Regions from separate parts of the Paenibacillus provencensis genome, predicted to be linked through region 2. Evidence: riboswitches for the same ligand, from Rfam matches in the RefSeq annotation. Region 2 holds a riboswitch; each other region holds the start of a gene.
What was found. Region 2 has a riboswitch for cyclic di-AMP ahead of ACFQ3J_RS09105 (C40 family peptidase). Riboswitches for the same ligand answer to the same signal wherever they lie in the genome.
Positions count from the first base shown of each region.

Region 1: linked by a shared signal. The riboswitch ahead of ACFQ3J_RS21200 (C40 family peptidase) and the one ahead of ACFQ3J_RS09105 (C40 family peptidase) in region 2 are both predicted to bind cyclic di-AMP.
Region 3: linked by a shared signal. The riboswitch ahead of ACFQ3J_RS26455 (C40 family peptidase) and the one ahead of ACFQ3J_RS09105 (C40 family peptidase) in region 2 are both predicted to bind cyclic di-AMP.

Region 1 covers NZ_JBHTKX010000004.1:126,590-131,343, forward strand. The annotation lists gene ACFQ3J_RS21185 (WD40/YVTN/BNR-like repeat-containing protein) at 1-333, opposite strand, end outside; gene ACFQ3J_RS21190 (IS3 family transposase) at 1,352-2,233, opposite strand; gene ACFQ3J_RS21195 (transposase) at 2,242-2,538, opposite strand; gene ACFQ3J_RS21200 (C40 family peptidase) at 2,642-3,121, opposite strand; cyclic di-AMP (ydaO/yuaA leader) riboswitch at 3,126-3,268, opposite strand; gene ACFQ3J_RS21205 (copper-translocating P-type ATPase) at 4,189-4,754, shown strand, end outside.
Region 2 covers NZ_JBHTKX010000001.1:1,897,734-1,902,487, forward strand. The annotation lists gene ACFQ3J_RS09095 (hypothetical protein) at 1-252, shown strand, start outside; gene ACFQ3J_RS09100 (DUF11 domain-containing protein) at 249-1,943, shown strand; cyclic di-AMP (ydaO/yuaA leader) riboswitch at 2,292-2,429, shown strand; gene ACFQ3J_RS09105 (C40 family peptidase) at 2,436-2,897, shown strand; gene glgD (glucose-1-phosphate adenylyltransferase subunit GlgD) at 3,019-4,119, opposite strand; gene ACFQ3J_RS09115 (glucose-1-phosphate adenylyltransferase) at 4,140-4,754, opposite strand, start outside.
Region 3 covers NZ_JBHTKX010000013.1:15,013-19,766, forward strand. The annotation lists gene motA (flagellar motor stator protein MotA) at 1-526, opposite strand, end outside; gene ACFQ3J_RS26435 (hypothetical protein) at 673-966, shown strand; gene ACFQ3J_RS26440 (4a-hydroxytetrahydrobiopterin dehydratase) at 1,206-1,502, shown strand; gene ACFQ3J_RS26445 (c-type cytochrome) at 1,598-1,960, opposite strand; gene ACFQ3J_RS26450 (GNAT family N-acetyltransferase) at 2,074-2,571, opposite strand; gene ACFQ3J_RS26455 (C40 family peptidase) at 2,798-3,265, opposite strand; cyclic di-AMP (ydaO/yuaA leader) riboswitch at 3,272-3,413, opposite strand; gene ACFQ3J_RS26460 (hypothetical protein) at 3,727-4,548, opposite strand; gene ACFQ3J_RS26465 (M1 family metallopeptidase) at 4,561-4,754, opposite strand, start outside.

The sequences.
Region 1 (4,754 bases), on a different contig from region 2:
GGATACAAAGATCCTTTTGGGATTACGTGGATCAATTTCCAAGCCCATAATATCATTTGAACGAAGTTCAAAAAGTGTCCTTTGAAACTTATCGTTATTAAGTTCATAAACACCTGTATGAGTGCCTACCCAGACCGTTTCATTACCAGGTGAGTAGCTAAATATGTGTGGATGCGTATTAGAGTCCGCATTCAGTGTATCAATCGTTGTATCATTTGGCTTTTTCACATTTCCCCATACAGCAAAACCAATCAAAACAATCATAACAACAGAAAATAAAGTGCCTATCCCTGAAGAATTTCCTTTCCCTTTTTCTTCTAAACTTTTATTCATAATAATCAGTCTCCTAACTTATTATTAAATAATATTCTATTATAATCAGTATAAGTGTAGATTTTATGATCACTTTCTCACAAAGTATTTAATAAAAAGTCTATGAAGAATTTCAAAATGAGAGGTTCTAACTTTAAGAATCTTCAAATTAGATTTAGAATCTGCTTCCACTTAACGAGTCGGGTCGGGTATAAAAACTGGTGCCACAATGCGAATAAATTGTTCATATTTTCTTGAGTTATCGATTTCAATTTCGGTTATCCTTTAACATACCAACAACATGATTTAGATTATTCCATTTACCAATGCCGCTTATTATAATTTGTTCGATCATAATATCTGCGATAGAACTATAAGTCATGCTTAATAGTATTAGAGATACTTACTAGTCTCATTCTTATTCAGTAAATGTCATAGAACTACCAACGAATCGCTGCACTAATGGCGTTTAAGCCTATTAAATAAGGTTTGTTCGTAGAAACTAAACGGATTATATCTACATTTTGTTTAATGATCTGTTGCAGGTGTTCAGTTTCAAGATAGTGGCCTTAGTGAGGGTGGCTCTATTAATACACAAACAGCTCATAGAACCTTACCTACAATGCTGATTCTTTTAATTTCAGAAACCTAAAGCTAATTGGGTATTATCTGTATGGTAATAGAATAGTTTTATTCCAAATGGTAACGTGCAACTCTATACCCACAACGGTTGTAACTAGGAGAATGACTGGGTGCCTTCCTTTAAACTAAAAAAGCATGTAGTGTTTAAAAGCAGAGGGGAGTTTAATGAATTCAATATTTTAACAACAATTACACTACAAATTGTAGTCTAATTGTTAGGACTAGTCAATTTTTGATTTTGATATTTCTGTTGTTGTCCAAATGCATAATTTTTATTGATGATACATCCTCTTTAACAAAGACTTTGTTAAAAAATATCTAAAGCTAGAATAGATAGTAAAAAACAAACCCGTAATGAACTGACCCCTGTCAAGTAGACAGTAATTTAAAAGCATCATTAAGCAACCTGAGTCCGATATTCATACGGGCTTAGGTTGTTTAGTTTCTGTTGAAAACGTTGGTGGTTGTAGAAATGGATGTACCGTTGGACGGCATGCTCTACTTCCTTACTAGTACGAAAAGTGTATAGATTAAAACACTCCGATTTAAAATGACTAAAAAAGTTCTCCATACATGCGTTATCCCAACAATTCCCTTTTCTCGACATACTGGCAATCATCCCGTATCTTTTAAGACGTTGGTTATATTGGCGAGAGGTATACTGGAACCCTTGGTCACTATGTAGGAGAATTCCTTCAACTTTTTGTTTTTTTCTTGCCTTTGTGAGGGTATCCATCACAAGCTTGAGATCATTTCTTCGACTGATCTGATAGGAGATAATTTCGTTGTTATACAAGTCTTTAATAGCTGATAAGTATAGTCTCTGCCCGTTGAATATTAAATAGGTAATGTCGGTGACCCATTTCTCATTTGGTTTTGAAGCTCTAAATTCTCTGTTTAGAAGATTACTCGAGATCACATAGGCTTCTCGTTTCCCATAATAAAGTTTTTTCTTGCGGACGACCGCTTGAATCCCCATCCCGTTCATCAATCGTTGGATTCGTTTGTGATTTACTCGTAGTCCGTATTTCTTTTTAATCCATACTCTGACCCGTCGATATCCGTAAATTCCTCGTACCTCTTTATAGCATTCCGCTATCTTCTTTTTAATCTGTCTATTCTCAAGTTGCTTAGGTGAGGTGAACTTTTGCCTTTTTATCCATCGGTAATATCCACTCCTCGAGACTTGAGCGAGTCGACAAAGAAGGAGGACGCTATATCCGTTTTTGGTCAACTCCTCAATCACAGCAAACTTTTTGTTACAAGGTACTAAATCCATTCCACCTTTCACATCTTTAAGAGCTTTTTTAGCAATTCATTTTCAGCTTCAAGCCGTTTTATTTTAGTCTCAGGATCTTCAGTTCTTGTTCGTGGTCTACCTTTACCAGGACCTTTTGCTAATCCACATTTTTCTTTAAGCCCTGTTATTCCTTCAATTTTAAAATGCTCCACCCAACGGCGTACCAAAGAGTGATCGATTCCTAGCTCTTTTGCAACCGTTTTGTAGCCCATGCCATCTTTCAAGTATAAATCCACCGCTTTTTTCTTGAACGCTATATCATACGTTTTTCTAATTTCCCCCATAATAAATCCCCCCATAATAGACAGAGTAATGTGCTTGCTTTTTTCTGTCTACTATGAGGGGATCATATCATAATTACCTGGGCTTGTTTAATTACAAATCGTATTAGTGCAATACACTGACCATTTTTGTATAACTTTGTTTAGAGATGGTACGTCTTGCTGTAACGTATCGATCCTTGTAATATTTCTCAGTTAGTCTACTAATTCTTACACCTTTACTGCTGGAAGAATGAGCAAATTGCCCACTCCCGATATATATCCCCGCATGTGATATACCAGCACCACTTGTATTAAAGAATACCAAGTCACCAGGTTTTAGATTATTCTTTGATACCGGGGTACCAGTTTTTGCTTGGGCATTTGAGGTACGAGGCAGATTCAAATTGAATTTATCAAAAATGTATAATATAAATCCCGAACAATCAAATCCACTTGAAACTGAAGTCCCCCCCCACTTGTACTGGGTACCTACAACTTGACTTACTTCTGAACGCAATTTGGATTGATCATCAGCAAATGCATTGGTCGCACCGGCAGATAAAATTAAAGCAGAACCAATTAACGATATCATGAATTTCTTCAAACACATATTCTCCCTTCGGATGCCTACGGAGTTAGTTAAGAGTTAGTTAAGAGTTCGGTAGAAGGTCCCTTTATCCTTTCCAGTCAAGAATAATTCACTCAGAATGAATCCCCCGTTTTCAAAAATGAAACTAGGCAAAAAAATTAATTTTTTGTAACCCTACATAATGTAGTACATTTTCGTATATGTTGTCAATCACATCCTTCAAATCCATCTTTTATTTCATTTCATGACAATTTTCATTCAAATCGCTGCAATATCTAGAAAAATGAAATGAAAAATTCCACATTCTTTTTATAGTTGTTGATTATATATAAATAACAATTTTGTAACTAATTTAATTTCAATTTCCATGAAAAAACTCTAAGAGACAGATTACAAAATGCAGAATCAGTTAACTCACTCTACTATAAAGGAAGGAAAGGTGCATTCAACAATACAAACCTCCATTCATTTTAGAAAGATTACATTGTTGATTATTCAGTTTGTTTTTACCTCAACAAGCCTCACCACATCTGCACATACTTCATAATAAATATCGGCACGGTCTCTCGTGCATAAACGCTATTCGTTTACCTTGCATGCCTGCCATCGATCCACCATACAAGGTCAGTATTCTTCAAATACATTTTGGTATTGTTCATGAACAAAATCCAAGATTTATGTTTTAGTGTCAATCATCACCTTTCAAACTGTTTTAAAATATCCGGAAACCAAATCTTCTCATTGCTTTACTAGGACTTGAAACCTTTTGTAGGATTGAATATTATATAACCCAAATTTATGTAGAATTTGTGAAGAAAGCTTAATAAAAATATAAGATATTGGTCTTGTTATTGAACACAAATTACATAATTTTAGTTAAAATTAGTTTGCATTTTATCGCATCTTTCCATCTCCTATAAAATTCCTTTATTGTATCCTCGTGAAAAGAATGCAAATAAAAATCTAAACTAAATACATTGTACATGTTTAATTTAGTCTTAATGGGTAAAAATACTACGTGATGTAGTCCTACTTTCTTATCTATTACTTCACACTAAAGATCCTATGACGAGGTGAATTCAATGTATAATGACCCCAAAAAAAGCGTGAAACATCAATCACTGAACAATCATACGCAAGGGCACGAAAGTGAGAAGCATGGTGCCGAGCACCATCATAGTGGGGATAAGCATGCCGGTCATCATGTAGATGATTTTAAGAGACGCTTTTGTATTTCACTAATTATCACCATTCCTATCATAGCTTTATCGCCCATGATTCAGATGTCAATTGGTGTAAATTGGCGTTTCCCATATGACACTGTCCTGCTGTTTCTACTGTCTTCCTTTGTCTTCTTTTATGGAGGTAGGCCTTTTCTAGTTGGTGCATATCGGGAACTAAAACAAAAGAACCCAGGAATGATGACGTTAATTTCGCTAGCTATCGTTGTAGCTTACGTATACAGTTCATTAATCGTCATCGGGTTGACTAATGTAGATTTCTTTTGGGAACTAGCAACTCTTATTGTTATAATGTTGCTCGGTCATTGGCTAGAAATGAAATCTATTTTAGGTGCATCTAATGCGCTTGAGGAATTAGTGAAACTAATACCCTCTGAAGCACATCTTATTACTGTTGATGGAATCAT
Region 2 (4,754 bases):
CCTGCTATTGATGCTGTCGTCGGAGATATCATCACGTATACTGTCGTTATCACCAACAACGGAATTACTGAAGTGAACAATGTCATCATGGTTGACCCTGTACCTGCAGGTACTGTTTTTGTCACCGGCAGTGTTACCGTAGACGGTGCGCCAAGACCTTCGGCAAATCCGAATTCAGGCATAAATGTAGGGACCATTGAAGAAGGTAGCTCTGTCACCGTCACATTCCAGGTGCAGGTTGTCATGATATGAGCCTTGATCCTAATCAGGAACGCCGTCTTCAGAACCAAACGTCAGTTACCTTTATATCAGGAGCTTCGGATGGAGTAGCTTATTCCAATCTGGTGAGCATTCCACTAACGGGCCCGGTAATTACACTCGAGAAATCGGCTTCGGTAACGCAAGCAGGACTGGGCAGCATCATCACTTATGAGCTGAATATTTCTAACACTGGAAATGCAGATGCAGAGGTGATTGTGCGGGATGCGATCCCGGAGAACCTGCAATTTATTGCTAACAGCGTCCTTATAAATGGGCAGCCTCTTCCGGGGGCAGACATAACCTCAGGTCTAAATATAGGCATCGTTGCCAGCAAGTCTGCCACGAATATCCGTTTTCAGACAATCGTCACGAGCCTCCCGCCTTCTAACGAGCTCTACAATGTGGCAAGCGCAGCGTATACTTTTCAAACGTTGGATGGTCGAATAATTAGGAGGGATATTACTTCAAACGGTGTACGAATCTCACTTGCGAATGCGCAGCTCATCATATCTCAGCGAGCAAACACTATGCAAACCTTTGTTGGAGATGTCATTACATTTACAATAACGATTCAAAATACGGGCACTGTACCAGTGGTCAATGCGAGATTAAGCGTATTGCTCTCTGCAGGGATGAGCTTTGTGCCGGGGAGTGTGGTGCTTAACGGTATCATCTCTCCGGGTCTAGATCCTGTTCAAGGCTTTATACTTCCGGTCATTAACCCTGGGGAGGTTATACAGCTGACATACCAGGTACGTGTGCTGAGCATTAGTAGTCCCTTATCCAGTGAAGTACTCGTATCTTACACCTCTGACGGGGTGCTTGTTCAGACTGGTTCCAATGAAGTTGTGCTGTCACCGGTTGATCCTGTTGTGAACATGATCGTAACGGTAATGCCTGAGCAAGTCACCTATGGAGGAGCTGCTCAGTTTACCGCTACGATACTGAATGAAGGAGATCTTCCGATTGAGGCTGTTTACTATATGAATTTTCCACAAGGTCTTATCTTCCAGGATCATTCTGTTCGAATTAACGGGGTTGAAGTTCAAAATGCAAATCCTGTGATCGGTATACGGCTGGGCACTTTGTTTCCACGTTCTAGAACCGTCATCACGTATCGAGCCCTTATATCCTTTACACCATATTCCCGGATATCTCAGATGAATTTGATGAATCAAGCATCCCTTCAGTTTACGTATCGACTGTCAGATAGCAGAACGGTCTCGCTCCGAGAGGAAGCAGAGGTCCAGGTATTATTTCTTGCTCCTGTTATTCAGGCGGTGCTTACCTCATACCCTGCCCGGGTTGAACGGGGTGACGAGGTGACCATTCAGATCTTAATTCGCAATACTGGAAATCTAGCTGCAGCTCTATCGCTGAGAGGCCTCACCCCACCGGGTACCGAGCTTATATCAGGTCACTTGCGCTTACAAGATGGGACGACGAGGGTCTTCTATACACAAGATTTAATAAATGGGATACTCTTCATCGGTGTTCTTGAGCCGGGAGAGTATGCTGAAATTGAATATATCGTTCGTGTGAAGATCGACGGACTCTTACCATCCGATTTGTTAAAAGGGTATGTCACTGCATTATTCACTTATTTGTTTGAGAATGAGGAATATACACTGGAAGTCAATTCGAATGAATACATCATCGTAATCGAGCAGCATGATGAATAGGAATAGATATTTCATGATATAAGAATCCCTCTCTCTCTTCCTTCTTAGGAAGAGAGGGAGGGATTTTTAATTCTTAGGATTTATGCAAAATCTTCATTCTACTCAGTTCGACAGAAACTAATTACAAGTTTGTTAGAAATTTATGAACAAATGATCCATTCTACATTTCTTATACCTACGGATTAACGAGTGTTTAAACCGTTATTTTACATAAAAACGAAAAAACTATGCCAAACTTCGGAAAAGAGAGTTGATAAATATACCAGTGAGTGATAAAATCCAAGAATAGATAAAGTAACAATTTCGTAATTATTAATGTCACTTCGTTGTCGAAATCTTTAGGTGAATGACTGATAACTGCCGAATTCTAGCACCAAGAAGCGGGGGACCCGACCATTTTATGGGTGAATTGATCAATATGAAGTGATCATAGGGAACCTTCAACCGAATCCTTAGCTAACCTCGCAGGCATTGGAAGGAGTATTATTTACTTTGAAAAAGACACTAACAGCTGCGGCATTAGGGTTCGCTCTATTATTCTCCGCAGGAGTCACAGAAGCATCGGCTTCCATTCTATCCAAAACAGTTAACAATACGGTAGGCATACCATACCAATATGGCGGTTCGACCCTTTCTGGGTTTGATTGCTCTGGATTTACTCGTTATGTATATAAGCAGCTTGGCGTAAATCTGCCTCATAGCTCCAAACAGCAATTTCATAAAGGACAGGCTATCAAGAAATCTGAGCTTGTAAAGGGAGATCTCGTCTTCTTTAATACTAGTGGATCCGGTGTTTCACATGTAGGAATCTATCTTGGCAATAACCAATTTGTCTCCGCTACTTCTTCCAAAGGGATTGCTATTACACCTATTAACAAAGGCTATTGGAGCTCCAAGTATTACGGCGCCAAAAGAATGCTTAGCCCGGCCTCTGCTAAAAGAGCTGGATTATAATTACATTACCCGATCTATTATTTCTCAAACAACATAAGCGTATAGCCATGATAGAAGGTCCAGGAATGATTCCTGGACCTTCTGCTGTGTACGCCTGCTCAGCCCGCATGGAGCATAGCGTTTAGATTTGGCTGCTCTTCGCAATCACATAAGGCTTCTTAACATCACCGATCAGCTTGCGATCCACAGATAAGTGTACATCCTTATCCAATATCACGTTCTCAAGCACCGCATTCTCCTCAATTACGCATTTCTGCATAATAATCGAGTTGCGTATTTGCGCCCCGCTATGTATTTTAACTCCTCTGAAAATGATGCTGTTCTCCACGGTTCCTCCAATAACGCATCCGTTCGCAATCAAGGAATTATTGACTTCTGCATGCTCTAAATAACGAGTTGGCGGTTCATACTTAATCTTGGTATGCACCTCATGATATTTAAACAGCTGGTTGTATTGTTCTTGCTGAAGCAGTTCCAGACTAATGCGATAATAGCTGTCTACGGAGTTAATCACGGCATGATATCCGTTATAAGCATAAGCAGCGATCTTGAGATTGGCCAGGTTGTTCTGAATTCCATCTCGAAAGAAATGGTTCTGGCCATGAGCAATACAGTGTTCTATTAATTTCAAGAATAGCTGCTTCTCCACAATAAATGCACCCAAATAGATATTAGGATGTCCACCTTCTCCATGCATCCCTGTGACCCATCCGTTGTCCACATCCATCCGGATGCATGAAGCATGTTCGGGGAGGATTTCATCTACTCTTTTATACAGCAAGGTGATGTCAGCCTGTGTTTCCATATGATTATTAAACATCTCTCTATAATCAGCTGTATAGAGATGCTGGCTGCCGGTATGAATAATATGCGTTCCAGTCCCTCTCATGAAAAAATCACGATTGTTATGAAAATGCTGTAAGTCTCCCTTGGACCTGTCGGTAGGATCATTCCAATCCGGTGGCAATATGAACAATCCTCCATTCTTGCGATCCAAGTCCCATGGCGCTCCTTCCCCTAAATGATCCATTAGGGATCGATATTTTCGGCGGACAAACAACGCGATGTTATGAACTCCAGAATGCATCATGTTGGACAGGACAAAATCGATCAGACGATACCTGCCTGCGAATGGAACGGCTGCGCCGCAGCGAAAATAAGTTAATTCGTTCATCAAATCGAGTTCATGATCCAAGTTCACTACACCCATGAGCTGTTGCATATATCGGCCACCGTCCCTGTTCATATTATTTCAAACGATCTGTAAGCTTCATCTACGAGCAATATTTCATCCTGATCCTCTCCACCGATCGTAGTACCATCTCCGATGATCATATTTTCACTTACGATGGCTTTATGGATCTTGACATTCTTCCCAATCTTCACCTTAGGCATGATTACCGAATCTGTAATTTCGCTTCCCTCTCCAACCTCAACGCCATAAAATAATACAGACCTGTTCACATCCCCGTGAACAACACAGCCTTCATTAACGATACTGCTGCGTACTCGTGCTTCCTTCGAAATGTAACATGCAGGTTCATTGGGATTACGGGAAAATATCCGCCACTTCGGATCATTCAAATTTAAAGGAGGATCGTCTACCAAGAGGTCCATATTGGCCTCCCATAGACTTTGAACGGTACCGACATCTTTCCAATAACCGTCAAAAGGATATGCAAACAGCCTTTTCTCATTGCGGAGCAGAAGAGGAATGATGTCTTTCCCAAAATCATACGTTGAATTCGGATCCTGCTCGCTTTCGAGCAAATGCTGACGGAGTACAGACCATTTGAACAGGTACACCCCCATGGAAGCAAGCGTACTTCGCGGCATCGCCGGCTTTTCTTCAAATTC
Region 3 (4,754 bases), on a different contig from region 2:
CACTTAGATCACCGAGAGCGGCGATAAGGCCGACAACAGCGCCAAGAACACCAAGTGTAGGAGCGTACATGCCCATTTGAGAAAAGATCAATGCCCCTGTCTTGTGTCGTTCCTCAGTTGCGTGAATATCTTCCATCAAAACATCACTGACAAATTCCTGATCATTACCGTCTATAATCATCCGCATTCCGCTGCGCAGGAAAACATCGTCGATCTCGTCTACCTTTGCCTCAAGTGCGAGGAGCCCTTCACGACGGGTAATGGATGCCCACTCGGAGAACATGCTGATCAGTGAAACTTTGTCAATCATCTTCTGCTTCACGAAGACGACTCTAAACAGTTGTGGTATCTTTTTGACCTCTGACATGGGGAAGGCCATAAAAATGGTAGCCATCGTACCACCGAAAATAATCAGGTAAGCTGCAGGGTTGTTCACCAAATTAATGAGTGGCGCACCCTTAAAGATCATACCTAAAACTAGGGACACTAACCCTAGTATCAGTCCAATAATTGTTGAAATTTCCATCATACACCTCATCCATGAGATTTAATCTGAATCCTTTCAAGATATCCCTTTGATTTATAATATTTATCGACACGTTATTCATTTTTGTGAAGGGTTAATTTCCGGTATAATAGAAACACGATATTAAAAATGGAGTGAACACACGAATGGGTGTAAAACATGGACGCGAGTATAGTGACATATTAGAGGATTTGATTAAGGCAATTGCCAAAATTCCGGATCGATACACTTTCTTCGAGATGGAAGAAGAGGACTGGGAGCGGCTTGGAGCTGCAGACAGAGGCGAGGTGGATGAAGCGCTTGCAGAAGATTTGTTCTACGCGCTGGGAGGCGAATCCATGATTACTGTAGGCAGTGGAGTCGTTATTCATGATAAGGAGAACCATCGTCTGAATATATTAATAGGCGAGGATGAACTGGATTTCGTAGCTCTGATTTAGGGCTTTTGGGGAGCTGGAATTAGGATCGCTTACATGATAAGATGGAACACGATAAGCCGTTTACCACTAGCAAACGGGTTCCTTATTGTAAGATATCAGTAAATATAGAGACAGAATTGCACCTAAGCTTGCTGATATGCTTAGCATTCTTTTACTGCATAGTGCAGTACCTGTATTTACGTGAGGCACCTGGTCTGCTGAATGTAAGTACGTCTTATCAAGGAGGTTGGATTGAAACGATGGTCTTTACACAAGAGGAAGTAGAAGCTCATCTTGATAAACTAGAGGGCTGGGAGTACGAAGAGGGTCGCTGGATTGTCCGCAAATTCACGTTCACCAGCTTCATGAAAGGGATTGCCTTTGTTGATGAAGTCGGATTAATTTCGGAGGCATTCAATCATCACCCTTTTATTACCATCGATCATAAAGTGGTGACGCTGCGGCTCACTTCATGGGATGATGGAGGAATAACCGCGATCGATATTAAAGAAGCACAACAATATAATGAAGCTTACGATAGAATGATGCAAAATTAAGTAACGATGAAAGTAACAAAACACGCCTGTAAGAGTGGGTTCTGATGACAGATACCAACTCTTTGCAGGCGTGTTTTATTTAAGGTTATACGGCTTTACTTCTTCTCGGACAGCCATAGAGCAAGGTTCGCAATCTCTTCTTCAGTAAGCTGACCTTCAAACGCCGGCATGCCGCCGCCTGTGCCTTCACTAATAATCTGGTACAGTTTATTGGCGTCATGTTTTGCACCAATGGTTTGCAGTGACGGTCCCATTCCGCCTTCCAGTTGATTACCGTGACAAGTAATACAGCTTGCCTTCGCCTTCTCCTCTGCAGCAGCAGCATCTAGAGTTACCTCAGGCATTGCCCGTGGCTGCTCTTCCTCAGTCACATGTTCTCTTCCTGGAACCGTAAACATTAACACGAGGGCAAAAGCGCAAGCGAAGAAAAATAACCCACTCATGATCCATTTCTTCATTCGTTGTGTCCTCCTACTATGTACAATCCTTCATTTATTATAAAGGATCATGAACTTGCTTCATAGTATTTTATGGTAAATATTTAAACAAAAGTTAGGAGAGACAATCATGTCTATTTAAGCTTTGCTCCTTCATACACCATACAGAAGAACAGCTTAGGGCCCTCCGGCGTAAGGCGCTCATAGGTATCATGAATGGCAAATCCTGCTTTTTCATAAGTGCGAATCGCTCTTTTATTCCAGGTTAGAACCTCAAGATCAATATCGTTCTGCGGGTTCCGGACTGCGGCTTCCTGTACAATCGAGTTGACAAAGGAAGTCCCCATTCCCTGTCCGCAAAGATCGGGTCTCATTCCGAGACCAAGCCGGGTCACACCGGTTAAAGGAAATAATTGAGCGAATCCGTATAACTCACCTGCATCATTTACAATAGATAAATACTGCGTGGCTCGAAGTTCAGGGTCGCCAAATTCAATCTCAAGCGCCTTCATCTGCTCCCAGGGCAGCCAGCCATATATGTTATAAGGAGGTTCGTACTGCCAAGTGCAGATCTCAGCTGCATGCTCTTCACTCATAGGAAGAGCATGAAAGGTAGTTCCTTTCTGCGTCATGTCATCGTCTCCTTTATAGATGTAGACTCCATATAGTTCAAGAACAACCCGAATCAATTTCATAAATCATTAAAAAGGTGAGTTTGATCTATATATACCCTTGATTTAAGCAGCTAAAGGTATTATCAAATTGATTCACCCTAATATAATATAAAAAGCCCGAAGATGGATTACTATTTAGTAATCAAATCTTCGGGCTATGAGGTTTGTTCCAGCACAGTGTTCCTTAATCTAATGCAGCTGTTTCGTATTCTTCCGTACTCATAATTCGTTTTGCACCAATGTAACGTTTTTCATAGTAGCTCTCGTCCAGCTTGCTGATAATAACTCCTTTAGAAGAGGAAGCATGTGCAAATTTACCTTCACCTACGAAGATGCCGACATGGGATACACCTTTTCCGCTTGTGTTAAAAAATACGAGGTCGCCAGGTCTCATTTCAGAACGGGATACAGACTTGCCCATTTTGTATTGAGATCCAGATTGATGAGGCAGATCGATGCCGAGTTTATCAAATACATACATGGTAAAACCAGAGCAATCAAATCCGTTTAAAGTAGTACCGCCATATTTATATTCGGTTCCTTTAGCGCTATCAATGACCTTGTCCATTTTGGAATCGGCGAATGCACTTCCTGTTCCGATGGAGAATGCAATAGCAAGACTCAGTGCTGCAGCAGTTAGTGACTTTTTCAAGAAAAAATAATCCCCTTCCAATGCCTGCGAGGTTAGCTTAAGGATTCGGTAGAAGGTTCCCCTATGATCACTTACGTTGCGAGATCAATTCACCCATAAAAGTGGTTCCCCCGCTTCCCAGATGCCAGGAATTTGGCTGTTTCTTAAGATGTGCATCTGTGAAAGTCGCTCACTCTTGTAAGACTATGTACTTAGTTAAATGGTAAAAGTTACAACAATTATTACAAAGTTGTTACTAGAAGTTCTGGGCCTATTGTAACAGAGGTTGTGTAAATTTGGCAATCGTTTTTTAGAGAAAATATTACAAAAAATAAGTCTCGCTCTAGGAGAAGAGCGAGACTTATAAAGTTTTTTGACGTTAGGTGCGATAAATAAACAGGCGGATTGACTTTATTTCTACGTTGAAAGCGTTATATTCGCGCTGGGTGCGGTTTTTGAAGAGAGGAGACAAGACAATAAATTTAGGCATCATCGCTTTTGGATTGCCAAATACTGAACTGGGAACTTATCTTCCATACATTTATGAGCGATCGTATTAGATGATAAGACTGCTGGAGAATCAGGGCTAAAAGTCCTGTCCAAATGAGCGATACGGCAGTGAAAGCACTGAACAGTATGAAGGCAAGTGCACTAAGTGTCAGGGCAACTCCAGTGACAGGAAGCGCATGGCGGATGCAGACCCATACTGCACTAAAGCCGCTTCGATTGCCTGTAAGTCCAAACTGTACATATAAGAGCAGCTGCTTGATAATGTAGGCGTAAATGATCCATAAGATAACGTAAGGAGCTGCCTGTAGAAGGATATTCTGGTTGTAGACCGCATTTAGGAGGAGTGGAAGCACCTTCGGGATGATCCAGTAGGCAGGCAGCAGCAGCAGTACAATCTCGATGATATAGAGCAGTGATGTCTTTTTCCAGTGCTTAAGGGTCCCGCGAAAGAAGGAGAAGCCCTTGGTGCTTTCATCTTCATGAAGACTGTGAAACAAGCCCGCCCGAATCAGCGGAGTGATGAGCATCCTTAAAATAAACATGAGGACAAGCAGCCAAACATAATCATGGACTGTGGAGCTGGTACTCAAGCTGATCTGCCCCTCTAACCAGAATAAGATCTGGCTAAGCTCATGTGGCGGGGGATTCGGGTAGCGCATTAGCAAAGGGATGACCGCAGAGGACACCATCTTATACAGAAGAACACCCCACAGCAGTTGGTACAGAAACAGGAATATAACGATTAGGAAATGACGCTTGACCAACTTAAAACCTTCGGAGAGATAAGATTTCATCCGCTATACACCTCACCATGACAGACTTCCGAGCAAGAGCTCCAATACTTTGGTAATACTAATGTTAAACCGGGTCTCCAATGCTTCATCCCCTTCAGCTTTTAAGTAGTTGTTCATATGCTTATTCTCAAGTGTAATGGAGTACTCTGGATCGACCATTGCCCAAACCAGAGGAGACTTATAAGTTAGGTTGTAGATGATCTCTC